Regions from separate parts of the Shewanella sp. BJSY2023SW005 genome, predicted to be linked through region 2. Evidence: predicted binding sites of a transcription regulator. Region 2 holds the regulator's gene; the other holds the start of a gene.
What was found. Region 2 encodes ArgR, which controls arginine synthesis, uptake and breakdown. Its sites were predicted from a motif close to ANTGAATANNTATTCANT; they were not measured.
Positions count from the first base shown of each region.

Region 1 (7,625 bases), on a different contig from region 2:
GCGTCAACCAACTCAGTCAGCAGAAAGCCGCCGAGCAACATCAGTCACCGGCGAGATAAGCCTCTATCTCGTCGAGGAACTGATCGCCAAAGCGGGCCAACTTGCGCTCACCAACACCATTGACCGCCAACATCTCGCCCTGGCTGGTAGGCAAAATCGCCGCCATTTCCGCCAGGGTTGCATCGTTGAATACCAGATAGGGCGGTACGTCCTGCTCTTCGGCTATGCTGCGCCTTAACTGCTTGAGGCGGGCAAACAGCTTGCGATCGTAGTTGAGTGGCGCCTTGCTGCTGACGTTGCGCCTGCGGGTAACATGCAAGTCAATTCTGGGTTCGGCCAACATCAGTGCAACTTCGCCCCTGAGCACAGGCCTGGCGGCCGGATTCAGGCGAATACTCGATCCGCGGGTAATATCCTGGCTCGCCAGCCCCAAATGGATAAGCTGCCTGGTCACACTGAGCCAGTGTTCATGGCTCTTGTCTTTGCCGACACCCCAGGTGGATAACTTGTCGTGCCCCCGGTCGACCACGGCGGCCGATTTGGAGCCTCTGAGCACCTCAATCAGCTGGTTCATGCCAAACTTCTGCCCCAAGCGATATATGCAGGACAACACCTTCTGTGCATCCTCGGTGCCGTTGTAGCGTTTCGGCGGATCCAGGCAGATATCACAGTTGCCGCAAGGCTCCAGCGCCGGCTCATCGAAGTAGTGCAGCAACACCTGGCGGCGGCAGGTCTGAGCCTCGGCAAAGGCCGCCATGGTATTGAGTTTATGCAGTTCCACCTGTTGCTGCGGCCCGGGTTCACCCTGCTCAATCAGGTGGCGCACCCGGCCGATATCGGCGGGCTCGAACAGCATAAAGGCTTCGGCCTCGAGACCATCTCGCCCGGCGCGGCCGGTTTCCTGATAATAGGCCTCTATGCTCTTGGGCAGATCGTAATGCACCACAAAGCGCACGTTGGACTTGTTGATCCCCATGCCGAAGGCGACCGTGGCCACCACTATATCCAACTGTTCCTTGAGAAATCTGTCCTGAACACTGGCGCGCTCGTCGCCGCTCATACCGGCATGATAGCCTTCAGCGGCATAGCCCTGTAACCGCAGCCTTTCGGCTACTTCATCGACCCGGCGACGGCTGGAGCAATAAACAATCCCGGCGGCGCCGTTCTGCGCGGCAATAAACTGGCGCAATTGATTGGCGGCGTTAAGCTTTTCCGCCACTGTGTAGCGAATATTCGGCCTATCAAAGCTGGAAAGAAGCACATAGGGGGCGATATTGAGCCGCTGGCAGATATCATCCCGGGTCGCCTTATCGGCGGTGGCGGTCAGCGCCATTACAGGCACGCCGGGAAACAGCTGTTTCAGGCGGCCAAGCTGGGCATATTCGGGGCGAAAATCATGGCCCCACTGGCTGATACAGTGCGCCTCATCCACGGCAAACATCGACAGCTGCAGAGATTGCAGTCGCTCAATAAATTCATGTTGCAGCAAGCGCTCCGGCGAGACATACAGCAGGCGGATCTCCCCCTGATGCAACTGGCGCAGCACCTTGAGGCTCTGCTCCCTGGGCAGGGATGAGTTGAGATAAGCGGCATTGACCCCGGTCTGCAGCAGGCTGTCGACCTGATCTTTCATCAGGGAGATCAGCGGCGAAACCACCAGAGTCAGCCCTGGCATCAACAATGCGGGCAGTTGGTAACACAGACTCTTGCCGCCGCCGGTGGGCATGATCACCATGCAGTCTTCCCCGGCCATCACACGTTCAATCACCTGGCGCTGCCCTTCACGGAAAGTGCGGTAGCCAAATACCTGCTGCAAGGCTTGCTGCATAGGGTCTTGGGGATGATTGAGGCTCTCGGGAGCGATATTCAGCGGCTGATCCATGACTGTCTGTGTCCAAAGAAGAGGCCGCTATTCTAAATGAAGCCAACACCAGAGTGCCAGCCAAGAGGGGATTTTTCCGCCTGGACTAGGCAAACGGCCATATTAGCGTTAGATTGATTGCTCTAAAAAACAACAACAGCAGGAAGCCCTATGAGCCAGGACATTCAAGCCGAGGTACTCGCCAAGGTAGCAGAAGTATTTGATAAACATGTGCCTTTTCACAATCTTCTCGGCCTTGGGATCCGCCGATACGACGCCTCTGGTGTCGAAGTGGAGATCAAAATGAAGCCGGAGCTAATCGGCAACATACATCAAAAAATACTCCATGGCGGGGTTACCGCAACCGTGCTGGATGTGGTTGGCGGCCTAACGGCATTCTCCGGCTTAGTGATCAGTCGCGACAACTGGACAGTGGAGCAGTTGCAACAGCGACTGCAAACCCTGAGCACCATAGATCTCAGGATCGACTATCTGCGCCCCGGCTGGGGAGAAGTCTTCAGCGGCACAGGAACAGTGATCCGTGCCGGCAACAGGGTCTCTGTCTGTCGAATGGAGCTGCATAATGAAAAAGGCAGCCATATCGCTTTTGGTACAGGGACTTACATGGTCGGCTGAGTAGCTGTTTAAAACTCAAACACTGAATCTGTTGTCGATAACTTGAGCCGAGGGGCTTTGCCCCCTACAATCGCCCTTCTCTCCTTTTCGTCATTGTGTAGTACCTATGCCTGAAACCGAATACCGCAAGGGGGTCATTCTCGCCCTTTGCGCCTATATTTTTTGGGGCTTTGCGCCGCTGTACTTCAAGTTGTTGCATCATGTCTCGGCCCCCGAGATCTTGCTGCACCGCATCATCTGGTCCTTCGTCTTTATGGGGATCCTGATGCAGTTTATCGGTGGTTTCGGACAGCTCAGGCTGTTGCTCAAGCGCCCGAAACAGTTGGCGGTACTACTGCTGACTTCGATTCTTATCGCCGGCAACTGGCTGCTGTTTATCTGGGCGGTCAACAATGATCATATGCTGGATGCCAGTCTGGGCTACTTTATCAACCCGCTGTTCAATGTGTTGCTCGGCATGCTGTTTCTGGGGGAGCGGCTCGGGAGACTACAATGGGTGGCGGTAACGCTTGCCGCCGCCGGGGTGGTGATCCAGCTGGTTTCTTTCGGCTCGATTCCGCTGGTATCCCTGGGGCTCGCAGCCTCCTTCGGTTTCTACGCCCTGCTGCGCAAGAAGGTCAATGTCGACGCCAAGACTGGCCTTTTGGTCGAAACTGCAGTGTTAATGCCGGCAGCGCTGGGCTTTTTACTGCTGGGCACTGGTGAAGCCGGCGCCAATATGCTCAGCAACAGTTGGGATCTCAACCTGCTGCTGATGGCCGCCGGTATCATCACCACCATCCCCTTGCTGTGCTTTGCCGGTGCAGCAGTGCGGATCCCGCTGATCATGCTGGGCTTCTTCCAGTACATAGGCCCAAGCATCATGTTTATCATGGCAGTGACCCTGTTCGATGAACCCTTCGATATCGAAAAGAGTATTACCTTCGGCTTTATTTGGGCCGCCCTGGTGGTGTTTACTTTGGATATGCTGCGAAAACGCTCTCGCAGGTAACAAACACAACCGGGCCGGATGGAGTTTCCGGGCCGGTTGGCAATATTCAACGTTTATCCCGGCTGGTTCTGCCCCAGTCCCTCAAGCAAACTCTCCGCCTCGGGCATACTCAGCAGCAGGCTGTAACCAAGGTCGGTCGGCAGTAACAAGACGCTATCTTTTTCCGTCAGAACCACAAACGCTTTGCTGCCATCGTTGAGCCGATACCACCCCAGGGTGTAACCGGGCAGACCTATGCCCTGGGTACGCATGCCAAGCCTGGGGCCGCTGGCATCGCCGAGATTAATCACTTTCGCCTCTGAGACACGCAGATGCTCTGGAGCCAGGCTCTGGCCGTAGAATGGCACCTCGACCACCAGGCTTTGAGCCGTCAATTCCACCTTGGATGCCTGCGCCTGCCAAAATACCCACACAGATCCCGCCAGTGTTACCAACAGCAAACCCGAGGCGGCGCTCTTGGCCGTTGCCGGCATCTTCCGAATGCGGATCAGCAGCAAGATGGCCGCCAACATCAGTATCAAGGCGATAAAACTGCCACTGGCGATGCCGGTCAATGGCGCCAACTCGTAACTTCCACTGTTCATCTCTTGCTCCTTAATGGATAGGCATAAGTGGGCTTAGCTTAGGAGCTAAAGACATAATATGTCAACAAATGAAATATACCTGCTTACAAAAAGCCCCGCTGAGCGGGGCCGGTTTTTACAGGTCAAGCGCCAAAATTTTGGAGCGACGCTGGTAGTTATAGAGCTGCTTCTTCTTATTCGGCAAGGCATCGACCTCCACCAGCTCAAAGCCGTGTTCCAGGAACCAGTGAATGCTGCGGGTCGTCAGCGCAAACAGCCTGGAATAACCACGCACCTTGGCCTGGCCTATGATGTTCTGCAACAGCAGGCTACCGCGATCGGCGTCGCGATAGTCAGGATGCACCACCAGACAGGCAAACTCGCCGGCGTTGTCCTCTTCAAAGGGATAGAGCGCCGCGCAGCCTATCACCAGGCCATCACGCTCAATCAGCATAAACTGCTCTATTTCTATCTCCAGTTGCTCGCGGGAGCGACGCACCAGGATCCCCTGTTCTTCCAGCGGGCGGATCAGGTTGAGTATGCCGCCAATATCGGCAATGGACGCGCGCCGCAAGCGCTCGGCACTCTCTGTGACTATCTGGGTACCTATGCCCTCACGGGAGAAGAGTTCCTGCAACAGGGCACCATCTTCCAGATAGCTGACCAGATGGCAACGGGGCACACCGCTGCGACAGGCATCAATACTGGCCTTGAGAAATGCCATGGTGCCGACACAGCCTTCACCCTGGCCGGCCAGTTTATCGAGAATTTTTTGGGCATCGTTGGGCATCAGCTCGGCAATCACATCACCGTTGCGATCCAAAATACCATTCTGGGAGCTGAAGCCTATCATCTTGTCGGCCTTGAGCTTGATAGCCACCTGAGTCGCCACTTCTTCGGCGGTGAGGTTAAAGCTCTCGCCAGTGACCGAGGCCGCTATCGGCCCCATCAGGATGATGCAGTTGTTTTCCATCTGCCGTTTGAGTCCCTGAACATCGATACGGCGCACCTTGCCTGAGAGGCAATAGTCAATACCATTGTCGACCCCCAAAGGCTGGGCGATGACAAAGTTACCACTGACCACGTTGATCTGTGCGCCCTGCATCGGCGTGTTCGACAGGCTCATGGACAACCTGGCAGTAATATCAAACTGCAAAGAACCGGCTACCTGCTTAATGACCTTGAGAGTGGCTTCATCGGTGATCCGCACGCCTTGATGGTAGGCAGGCTCAATCTGATTGTTAGCCAAGGCTTCGTCTATCTGTGGCCGGGCGCCATAGACCAATACCACCTTGATCCCCAGGCTATGCAGCAGAGCAACATCATTGATGATGGAGCGAAACTTAGGCTGAGCCAACGCCTCGCCCCCCAACATCACAACAAATGTCTTGCCCCTGTGAGCATTGACATAGGGAGCAGAATGACGAAAACCATCAACCAATTCTGTGGTACGCACCTTGGGATTTACCTCACACTCGTTAAAGCCGACATAAAATGAATGCCACCCCCGTGGCACGGACAACATAATAATGCATTTAAATTCACTTAAAAAGAATTTATTTGCACAAATACTTATTTTAAATCTCTAACTATTCACATGAAGGGTAAGTCATATCCAGCATCTTCCCCCCTGAGACTCAAACCGAGTAAATATTCGCCGCTGCGGTTCAAGTGATTGCATAGAAAGGTATAGCAGGGATCTGTTTAGAAAGTATGAATCCACCTGAACCGCAGAAGGCCAGCAGCCGGATCCTTACGCGGAATAACTCAGGACTAAAGTGGATTGAAGGTGATAGAGGCAGCTTGGTGACAAAGGAGATAAGCTTAAGAGCAACGAGAGCCAAACCGGCTCGACTACGGCCGCGGCGGCTAAATTCAAATCAAAAAAAAGCCCCTACGAGAGGGGCTTTCCAAGAATTCAAATACCAAGTGGATTACTTGATTTTGGCTTCTTTGTAGATAACGTGCTGACGAACTACGGGATCAAACTTTTTGATCTCCATTTTCTCAGGCATGTTACGCTTGTTCTTGTCGGTAGTGTAGAAGTGACCAGTCTTGGCGCTTGAAACCAGCTTGATCTTCTCACGATTGCCTTTAGCTTTAGCCATTTTCTATTACACCTTCTCGCCACGGGCACGAAGTTCAGCAACAACGACTTCGATACCTTTCTTGTCGATAATGCGCATACCCTTGGTAGAAACGCGCAATTGTACGAAACGCTTTTCGTCTTCTAACCAGAAACGGTGGTTCTGCAGGTTAGGTAAAAAACGACGACGAGTTGCGTTTTTTGCGTGCGAACGGTTGTTACCAACCATTGGTCGCTTGCCAGTAACTTGGCATACTCTTGACATGTCAATCTTCTCCAAAAAACAATTTTAACGCTCGAGCATTAATGTACCTCGTATGGCCGTCGCCCGAGGCACAAAGAGGGCGCATGTTATACAGGATAACTGAGGAAAGATCAAGCGATGGATCAATCCATCCATCCGCGTTCTGCGAAGGAAACTATCTCGCAATCCCCTACAACCATATGATCCAGAAGTGAAACATCTATGGTTGCGAGCGCACATTTCAACCGCTCAGTAATTCGCCTGTCAGCCTGGCTGGGCTCAGCCACGCCGGACGGGTGATTATGGCAAACTATGACCGCCGCGGCCTGTTTTTCCAGCACTAGCCTAACCACCTCTCGTGGATAGACGGATGCAGAGTCCAGGGTGCCATGGAATAACTCCACGAATTGGATCACTCGGTGCTGGCTATCCAGCAACAGAATCGCAAACACCTCGGTGGCACGGTCTGCTAATTGTCTCATTAAATAGTCGCGAGTCAAATCAGGATTTGTCAAAACCGCCCCTCTTTGCAGCTTTTCCCGGGAAATTCGCCTCGAAAGTTCGGCAGCAGCCTGCAATTGGGTATATTTTACCGGCCCCATTCCCGGAATTCGGGCAACCTGATTCAGCGGTGCCACCAAGAGTTGCCGCAGTGAACCGAATGCCGCGAGCAAATCTCTGGCCAACTCGACCGCACTCTGCCCCGCCAGGCCGTTACGCAGTAATACTGCCAGTAACTCGGCATCACTCAGGCCCTTGGCTCCCTGCTGCAGCAACTTTTCCCTCGGTCCCTCGCCCGTTGGCCAGTCTCTGATCCCCATCCTTGGCTCCCATCCCTGTGCCCTATACTTTGTTTCAATTATGGTCGAGATTTTTGAAGCTGCATCCTGCCAAGTCGGGGGAGCTTTGTGATATCTTAGCCGCCAATTACCATCAGTTGATTGTCTCTATGAGCCTGAAGCATAAAAAAATCCTCTTGGGGATTGGCGGTGGCATTGCCGCCTACAAGAGTGCCGATCTGGTGCGGCGCCTGCAAGACAGAGGTGCCGAAGTCAGAGTCGTCATGAGCCAGAGCGCCATGGAATTCATTACCCCGCTGACCTTGCAGGCGTTATCCGGCCATCCTGTTGCCTCAGATCTGCTGGATCCTGCGGCCGAGGCAGCCATGGGGCATATCGAGTTGGCCCGCTGGGCCGATCTGGTTATCATTGCCCCCGCTACCGCCAACCTGTTGGCCCGCATTC
Region 1 covers NZ_JBKORJ010000037.1:36,819-44,443, forward strand. Annotated here, with positions in the region: gene ACMHXI_RS11345 (diguanylate cyclase domain-containing protein) at 1-59, shown strand, start outside; gene recQ (DNA helicase RecQ) at 41-1,828, opposite strand; gene ACMHXI_RS11355 (thioesterase family protein) at 2,033-2,497, shown strand; gene rarD (EamA family transporter RarD) at 2,604-3,488, shown strand; gene ACMHXI_RS11365 (PH domain-containing protein) at 3,542-4,072, opposite strand; gene argA (amino-acid N-acetyltransferase) at 4,188-5,507, opposite strand; gene rpmG (50S ribosomal protein L33) at 5,986-6,159, opposite strand; gene rpmB (50S ribosomal protein L28) at 6,166-6,402, opposite strand; gene radC (RadC family protein) at 6,525-7,202, opposite strand; gene coaBC (bifunctional phosphopantothenoylcysteine decarboxylase/phosphopantothenate--cysteine ligase CoaBC) at 7,331-7,625, shown strand, end outside.
Region 1: argA (amino-acid N-acetyltransferase) is a predicted target of ArgR. The motif match lies at 5,580-5,597, and genes of this name have one in related genera.

Region 2 (7,625 bases):
ACTTCTTTAAAGGAGTGATAGCGGAAATTACTCACCATCAACAGACCGGCAACGGCCGTGACCAGGGCCACCAATATGCCTATATCATGCCCTGAGACGCCGTAGCCCTGCCCCAGCCAGACACTGCCAGCAATAAGAGCCGCTGCGGCCGGACTGGCAAGCCCTTGGAAGAAACGTTTATCGGCCACTCCTACTTGGGTATTGAAGCGCGCCAGACGCAAGGCAGCCCCGGCGCAATAGATAAAGGCCGCCAGCCAACCTATTTTGCCCAATTCAGAAAGCCCCCAGTTATAGGCTATCAAGGCCGGAGCCATACCGAAGGATACCATATCTGCCATCGAGTCGTACTCGGCACCAAAGGCACTCTGAGTGTTGGTCAAACGCGCCAGACGACCATCCAGTCCATCGAATAACATGGCAACAAATACAGCAATAGCCGATGCCTCAAAGTGCCCATTCATGGAAGCGATAACAGCATAGAAGCCCGAGAACAATCCTGCCGTTGTCATCAGATTGGGTAACAGATAGATGCCACGGGTTTTTATTGTTGGCTTGGATAAATTTTGCATACACTTAACCTGATGGTGTAATAAAGGTCTATAGCGGCAAAGATAACACACTTGCTCAGACAAGCTCACCCTGCAGAAACGGAAACAGACAATGATAAGGATCAGCCTATTTATGGCTCTGTTGGCATTACTCGGAGCCAACGCTGCCTCGGCAACGCCCATCTATACTTGGGTCGATGAAAATGGCGTTACCCACTACAGCCAAGAGCCGCCGCCACAACAACAAGCCACCGAACTGGACAGCCAAAATCTGCAACCCGCCAGAATTGGCACGGTCGCGCCGCAGCGAAAAGATGACGTTGTGCAGGAAACTGAGTCTGAGAAACAGGCCAAATTGATCAAGGAGAAAGATGCGGCCCAGGCTCAGGCTATTTGTGATAAGGCCAAATTCCAATTGGATGTACTCAATACCCACACCAGACTGCAACGTAAAGATGAGGCCTCCGGTGAAATGATTAAGATGACAGAAGAAGAACGGCAGGCGCAGATAAAGGAGCAGCAGGAAAGAATTCGGCTGTTTTGCCAAAGAAACTAGCCAGCAAGGCCAGAGTAGAATAAGTTCAAGTAGCAAAAAGGAGCGCCGCGGCGCTCCTTTTTATTCCCTGAGTCGACTTACTTAACGAAGTCTACACCCAGTTTGATATCCGCCTTCAAGGTATCCAGCATGGCATCACGGGCGTTGGTTTCAAACGCGCTCAGCTCTCCATACGGCAGAACCTTTTCGATACCATTCTTGCCGAGTACCACTGGCTGGGCAAAGAATTCAGCGTGCTCGCTACCACCATCAACATAGGCGCACTCGATCACATTGGCTTCACCCTGCAGACCGCGGATCAGCGACAGACCGAAACGGAAAGCGGCCTGGCCCATGGACAGAGTCGCGCTGCCGCCACCGGCTTTGGCTTCAACCACTTCAGTACCAGCGTTTTGAATACGCTTGGTCAGGGCAGCAACTTCTTCATCAGAGAAGCTGACACCTTCAACCTGAGACAACAGAGGCAGAATGGTCACACCGCTGTGGCCGCCAATCACATTGACTTTAACATCGGCAACGTTCAGCCCTTTGGCTTCGGCGATAAAGGTTTCAGAGCGGATGACATCGAGAGTCGTCACACCGAACAGACGGTTCTTGTCGTAAACACCGGCTTTTTTCAGTACTTCAGCAGCAATGGCCACAGTGGTGTTCACTGGGTTGGTGATGATACCGATCAGCGCTTTGGGACAAGTCGCGGCCACTTTTTCAATCAGGTTACGGACGATACCGGCATTGATATTGAACAGATCAGAACGATCCATGCCCGGCTTACGGGCAACACCGGCAGAAATCAGCACCACATCGGCACCTTCCAGTGCAGGCGTTGGGTCTTCACCGGCAAAACCTTTAACTTCAACTGCTGTCGGGATATGACTCAGATCCACGGCAACCCCAGGCGTTACGGGGGCGATATCATAGAGTGACAGCTGAGAGCCGGCAGGCAATTGGGTTTTCAACAGAAGGGCAAGAGCCTGGCCGATACCACCAGCAGCACCAAGTACAGCAACTTTCATAGTTATCTCCGTCAATTCTCGGAATTATGTGTGACATAGATCTAATTCTGTGATGGCGCAACATTAAAGGATCGTCACAAAAATAGCAATTATCCCTTAGTCATATGACTCTGTTTCATCAAAAGCTGAATTAACTTCAGCGTTTTCTACTGCCCACTGAGGCTTCTTTTACCCACCAAATGACCTGAATTGCATTTTTATGCAGACATCTTGGGTATTTGTTGACACTTATCCGTTTGATATGCAGAATGGCCGGGATTTTCTGAATAACGACAGAAGAAGATGATGCAAGCAAGCAAAAATCAGGATGAGCTAATCAGAACCTTCAAGGCTCTGCTTAAAGAGGAGCGCTTCGGCTCCCAGAGTGAAATAGTCAATGCACTGCAAGCCGAAGGCTTTGCCAATATCAACCAGTCCAAAGTCTCGCGCATGCTGAGCAAGTTCGGTGCCGTGCGCACCCGTAACGCCAAGCAGGAGATGGTCTACTGCTTACCGGCCGAACTAGGGGTGCCTACTGCCGGCAGCCCGCTGAAGAATCTGGTATTGGATGTGGATCATAACCAAGCCATGATAGTGGTGCGTACCAGCCCGGGCGCGGCGCAGTTAATTGCCAGGCTGTTGGACTCCATCGGCAAGCCAGAAGGTATTCTGGGCACTATCGCCGGTGATGATACTATCTTTATCTGCCCTTCCAGCATCAAGACCATTGATGAAACCCTGGAAACAGTGAAGTCGCTGTTCAATTACACAGACTGAGTTGAAAATGCCATAAAAAAACGCCCTTCAATGAGGGGCGTTTTTGTTTTTATCGCGCTATTAATCATCAAACTGGATCATGAAATCCAGAGAAGGGGCAAAGAAAGAGGAGCCTGTTACCGCCTGAGTAAAGTGCATCAGGTGATCATGGTGCCCTTCTCCGTCACCGAAAACCATACTGTGAAGCATCTTTTCAAAATGGTTAGGTGTCTTACAGGTGGAAATAAACATCAAACCCTGCTGTTTTACAGAACCATAGGGCATGCTCTGACGCAGGATCTCCATCGACTCACCATTGTCATACTTGAGATTTACCCGCTTGATATGTGCCGTCAGCGGTTTGTCTTCCGAGGCGTACTCTATGTTGTCCTGCTTGGTGCGGCCTATGATGTCTTCCTGCTTTTTCTGCGGCAGTCTGTGCCACTTACTCAGATTATGGACATATTTCTGTACATGAATGTAGCTACCGCCGCGAAATGCATCGTCTTCATCACCTACCAGGGCTACAGCTTGACGGCCTCTGCCCTTGGGGTTTTCTGTGCCATCGACAAAACCGGTCAGATCGCGGCTGTCCATAAAGCGGAACCCGCGCTCCTCCTCTTCCAGTTCAGCCAACCCTTCCAGCATTTCGTTGACCTCATTGGCTACCAGATGAAGAATATCCAGGCGATCACAACGCAGGTGAATAAAAATATCGAACTCTATCGCCGGCGCATCCCGGTTACCCGACTCCATAGCAGGGAACGGCCTGAGTTCAGCCGGTCTGCTTCCCGGATAGAGGTGATCCCAAAAGTTGGCACCAATCGCCACAAAGGCGTTAAAGGCACTGTCGGCATACTGATCTGCCAGCTCATACAAATACTGGGCGACATTGGCCAGGCAAGGACGCAGTTGTGACTCTCCGCCTTCGTTGGCATTGAACATCAGATAAACGCTGTGCAGATTTCCCTCAGCGCAGATTCCCAGTTGTTCCCGTGGCATAACCTGTGTATCCATTTGCAATCTACCCTTTCAGATTAATTCATCTTCGGCCTTATTATCCGCAACTTGAGCATTAATTTGAATTAGCTCACGCACGTTTTTGCCGATTGCTTTCAATAACCTGATGCCTGCCCGTCTTTTCGGGACTCGGACGCTCCCCGATAAACGCCGCTTTCAACATTGACGCCTATGGCCTGATAACCACCAAAAGCTCCGAGAGAATCACTCAAAGTATGCCCCTTTTTCATCAGCTCACGGCGGGTCTCCATGGAAAAGCCCGACTCGAGACTGATATAACCGCCATCTGTCATCTGCTCGCCGGTCGGTTGGCTAGAACCTGTATGCAGTATTCTTGGAGCATCGCCCGCCTCCTGCAGGTTGAGGCCAAAATCAATCAGATTAATCATGATCTGAGCGTGCATCTGGGGTTGGGTGGCTCCCCCCATGACGCCAAAGCTGAGCCAAGGCTTGCCATCTTTGGTGACAAAGGCCGGAATTATGGTATGAAACGGTCTCTTACCCGGTGCATAGGAGTTAGCACGCCCGGGAGTGAGATCAAACAGCTGGCCCCTGTCCTGTAACACAAATCCCAAATCCGGAGGCGTCATGCCTGAGCCCATGCCACGATAATTGCTCTGGATGAGAGACACCATATTGCCTTCTTTATCAGCGGTAGTGAGATAGATGGTATCACCGTGTAAAAGATTGGGATTACCCGGCTCAACACTGGCGGCGGCTTTGTCAGCATCGATAAGCTTGGCTCTGGCGTAGTTGTATTCTTTGGAGATAAGTGAGGCTACCGGCACTTTGGCAAAGTCCATGTCGGCGTAGAACTTGGCTCGGTCGGCAAACGCCAGCTTTTTTGCTTCCACGAAATGATGCACATATTCGGCGCTGTCCAGCCCCATGGCCTTGAGATTAAATGGCTCCAGGGTTTTAAGGATCTGCAGTGCCGCTATTCCCTGGCCGTTGGGCGGCAGCTCCCAGATATCATAGCCCCGATAATTAACCGATACAGGCTCGACCCACTCACTCTTGTGAGAAGCGAGATCTTCATAGGAAAGATAACCGCCCTGTTGTTGCATATAAGCGGCAATACTGCGGGCTATCTCTCCTTTGTAAAAGACATCCCGGCCCCCCTTGGCAATTTTTTCATAGCTGTTTGCCAAAGCTGGGTTTCGAAACAATTCACCGACGGCCGGCATGCGGCCGCCTGGCATATAGGTTTCTTTAAACCCCGGGTATTTGGCCAGCTTGTCACCGCTGCGAGCCAGATAGAAGGCTATGAGCTCGGAAACCGGAAATCCTTCACGGGCATAATGAATAGCCGGTGCCAGGTTATCCTTCATGGGCAATTTGCCGAACTTGTCATGCAGTTCATACCAGCCATCCACGGCACCGGGCACGGATACGGGCAAAGGCCCATAAGGCGGCAGATGCTCAAGCCCTTTGGCCTTGAGCATCTCCAGCGACAAAGAAGCCGGACTGCGGCCAGACGCATTGAGCCCATAGAGCCGCTGCTCTTTGGCGCTCCAGACAATGGCAAAAAGATCGCCGCCTATGCCTGAACCCGTAGGCTCAACCAACCCCAGCATGGCATTGGCAGCAATAGCGGCATCTACGGCACTGCCTCCTTGCTTAAGAATATCGACCGCCACCTGAGTCGCCAGTGGTTGGCTGGTTGCCGCCATGCCATTGACCGCATAGACTTCAGAGCGGCTCGCAAAGGCCGCGCCCGTGATTCTGTCCATCGCCATGCTTCCCGTGCTGCAGAAAACAGCCAAACTCCCGATGACGCCGAGTAACAGCTGACGACATGAGTTGTTGCTGATATTCCGTATCCCTTGTGCGTCCTGCATTTTATTATTGCTGTAGTTATGCATCTCGCCTCCGCTCTCATCCCGGAGCGGCGCATGGGCGAGTCCGGGGTTCAGTGAATACCTATGATGAGTTCAATCAAACCGATTGCTTGGTATAACACAGAGACAAACAAATTATCACCCACAGCAAACTTATGAAACAATTGTTGTTAACAGCCATTACCGAACAACACCAACGGATGTTCCAGTGCCGACAGCCTGACTCTCTGCCCTGGAGAAAACTGTACCTGATGACTACGAACCTCGAGTATGACGCCCTCTTGCTGCACATCATAATGGCAAACATTGCCCAGAAAACGCCGCTCGGTAACCACGGCCAGGCCCTGTTCGTCGGGTCGTAACTCCAACTGCTGTGGCCGCAGCAACAACTCGCCCTGCCAGTTCAGTGGCAAACCATGGGGCAAAGAGCTTTTAAGTCGACCGATTTGAGTATCGACACAGTGTTCGCAGCTGACCAGGGCCTTAAGATAATTACCGCTGCCGAGAAAGTCCGCCACATAGCGATTGACCGGGTTGGCATAGAGAGTTTCAGCACTGCCTTGCTGCACTATTTTTCCATCTTCAAACAGCGCCAGGGTATCGGCAAAAACAAAGGCTTCATCCTTACTGTGGGTCACAAATACGGCGCTGACGTTACGGCTCTTGAGGATCGCACGAATCTCCAGCATCAGCTCGCCGCGGACCTGGGCATCTATGTTGGAGAAGGGTTCATCCAACAACAGCAGTTCAGGCTCATAGGCAAGCGCCCTGGCAATCGACACCCTTTGCTGTTGACCGCCGGACAACTCGTGGGGATAACGTTCAGCAAGCCCCGGGAGCTTGACCAAATCCAGCATCTCCTCGAGCCGGCTCAGACGCTGCGCCTTGTTCAATCCCTTGACACCAAAGAGGATATTCTGCGCGACCGTCAAGTGGGGAAACAGGGCATAGTCCTGAAAGATCATCCCCACGCCACGCTCCTCTCCCGGAACCTGTAGCTTATCCGTGGTTACTGCACGGCCGCTGATATGAATTTCACCGGCGGAGACCGGCTGCAGTCCGGCAATGGCTCTGAGCAGAGTCGTTTTACCACAACCACTGGGTCCGAGCAGGGCGGCAATTTCACCGGCTTGCAAGGTAATGCTCAGCCCTTTGAGCACCTGCAGGGCGCCATAATGGCTGTGGAGTTGCTTGACACTCAGGGTCGACATCAGTTGTTTTGCTCCAGCGAACGGTTGAGGTAAATCAAGGGCACCAGCCCCACCAACACAATGACAATAGCCGCCAGCGCCCCCTGCTCCAACTGCTCATCGGAGACGTATTGGAACACTTGGGTAGCCAGGTTGTGAAACCCGACAGGGCTTAGCAGTAAGGCAGCCGGCAACTCTTTCATCGCCTCGATAAATACCAGCAGCAGAGCGGCAAAAATACCGCTGCGCAGCAGTGGCAGATGGATTAATGCCAGTACTTTACCCGGTGTCTTGCCCAGGCTGATGGCCGCCATGTCGAGAGAAGGCGACAACCGTTTGTAACTGCTCTCTATGCTGCCGATGGCGATGGCGGCAAAGCGAATACAAAACGCCAGCACCAGGGCGGCGATACTGCCGGTGAACAGCAGCCCCGGGCCTTGGCGCTCGAACAGGGCATAGAGATCATCGATTCTGAAATCAAGCCAGGTCAGCGGAATAAGCACGGCAATCGCCAGCACTGTGCCCGGCAGTGCATAGCCGGTACTGACCAGACGGGATGGCAACATGTCCCACTTTCTCGGGCTCAGGCGGCGAATGAACATCAAGAGGATAGCCAAGAGCAAACACAATACACTGCTGATGGCGGCGACTGTTAGGCTGTTGAGACTGTACTGCCAAAAGTCACTGTTCCAGCTCTGTTGCCAGTAATCCAAGGCGTAACT
Region 2 covers NZ_JBKORJ010000027.1:2,641-10,265, forward strand. Annotated here, with positions in the region: gene pssA (CDP-diacylglycerol--serine O-phosphatidyltransferase) at 1-569, opposite strand, end outside; gene ACMHXI_RS08315 (DUF4124 domain-containing protein) at 661-1,104, shown strand; gene mdh (malate dehydrogenase) at 1,182-2,117, opposite strand; gene argR (transcriptional regulator ArgR) at 2,403-2,873, shown strand; gene ACMHXI_RS08330 (Dyp-type peroxidase) at 2,934-3,869, opposite strand; gene ggt (gamma-glutamyltransferase) at 3,968-5,611, opposite strand; gene ACMHXI_RS08340 (ABC transporter ATP-binding protein) at 5,884-6,927, opposite strand; gene ACMHXI_RS08345 (ABC transporter permease) at 6,924-7,625, opposite strand, start outside.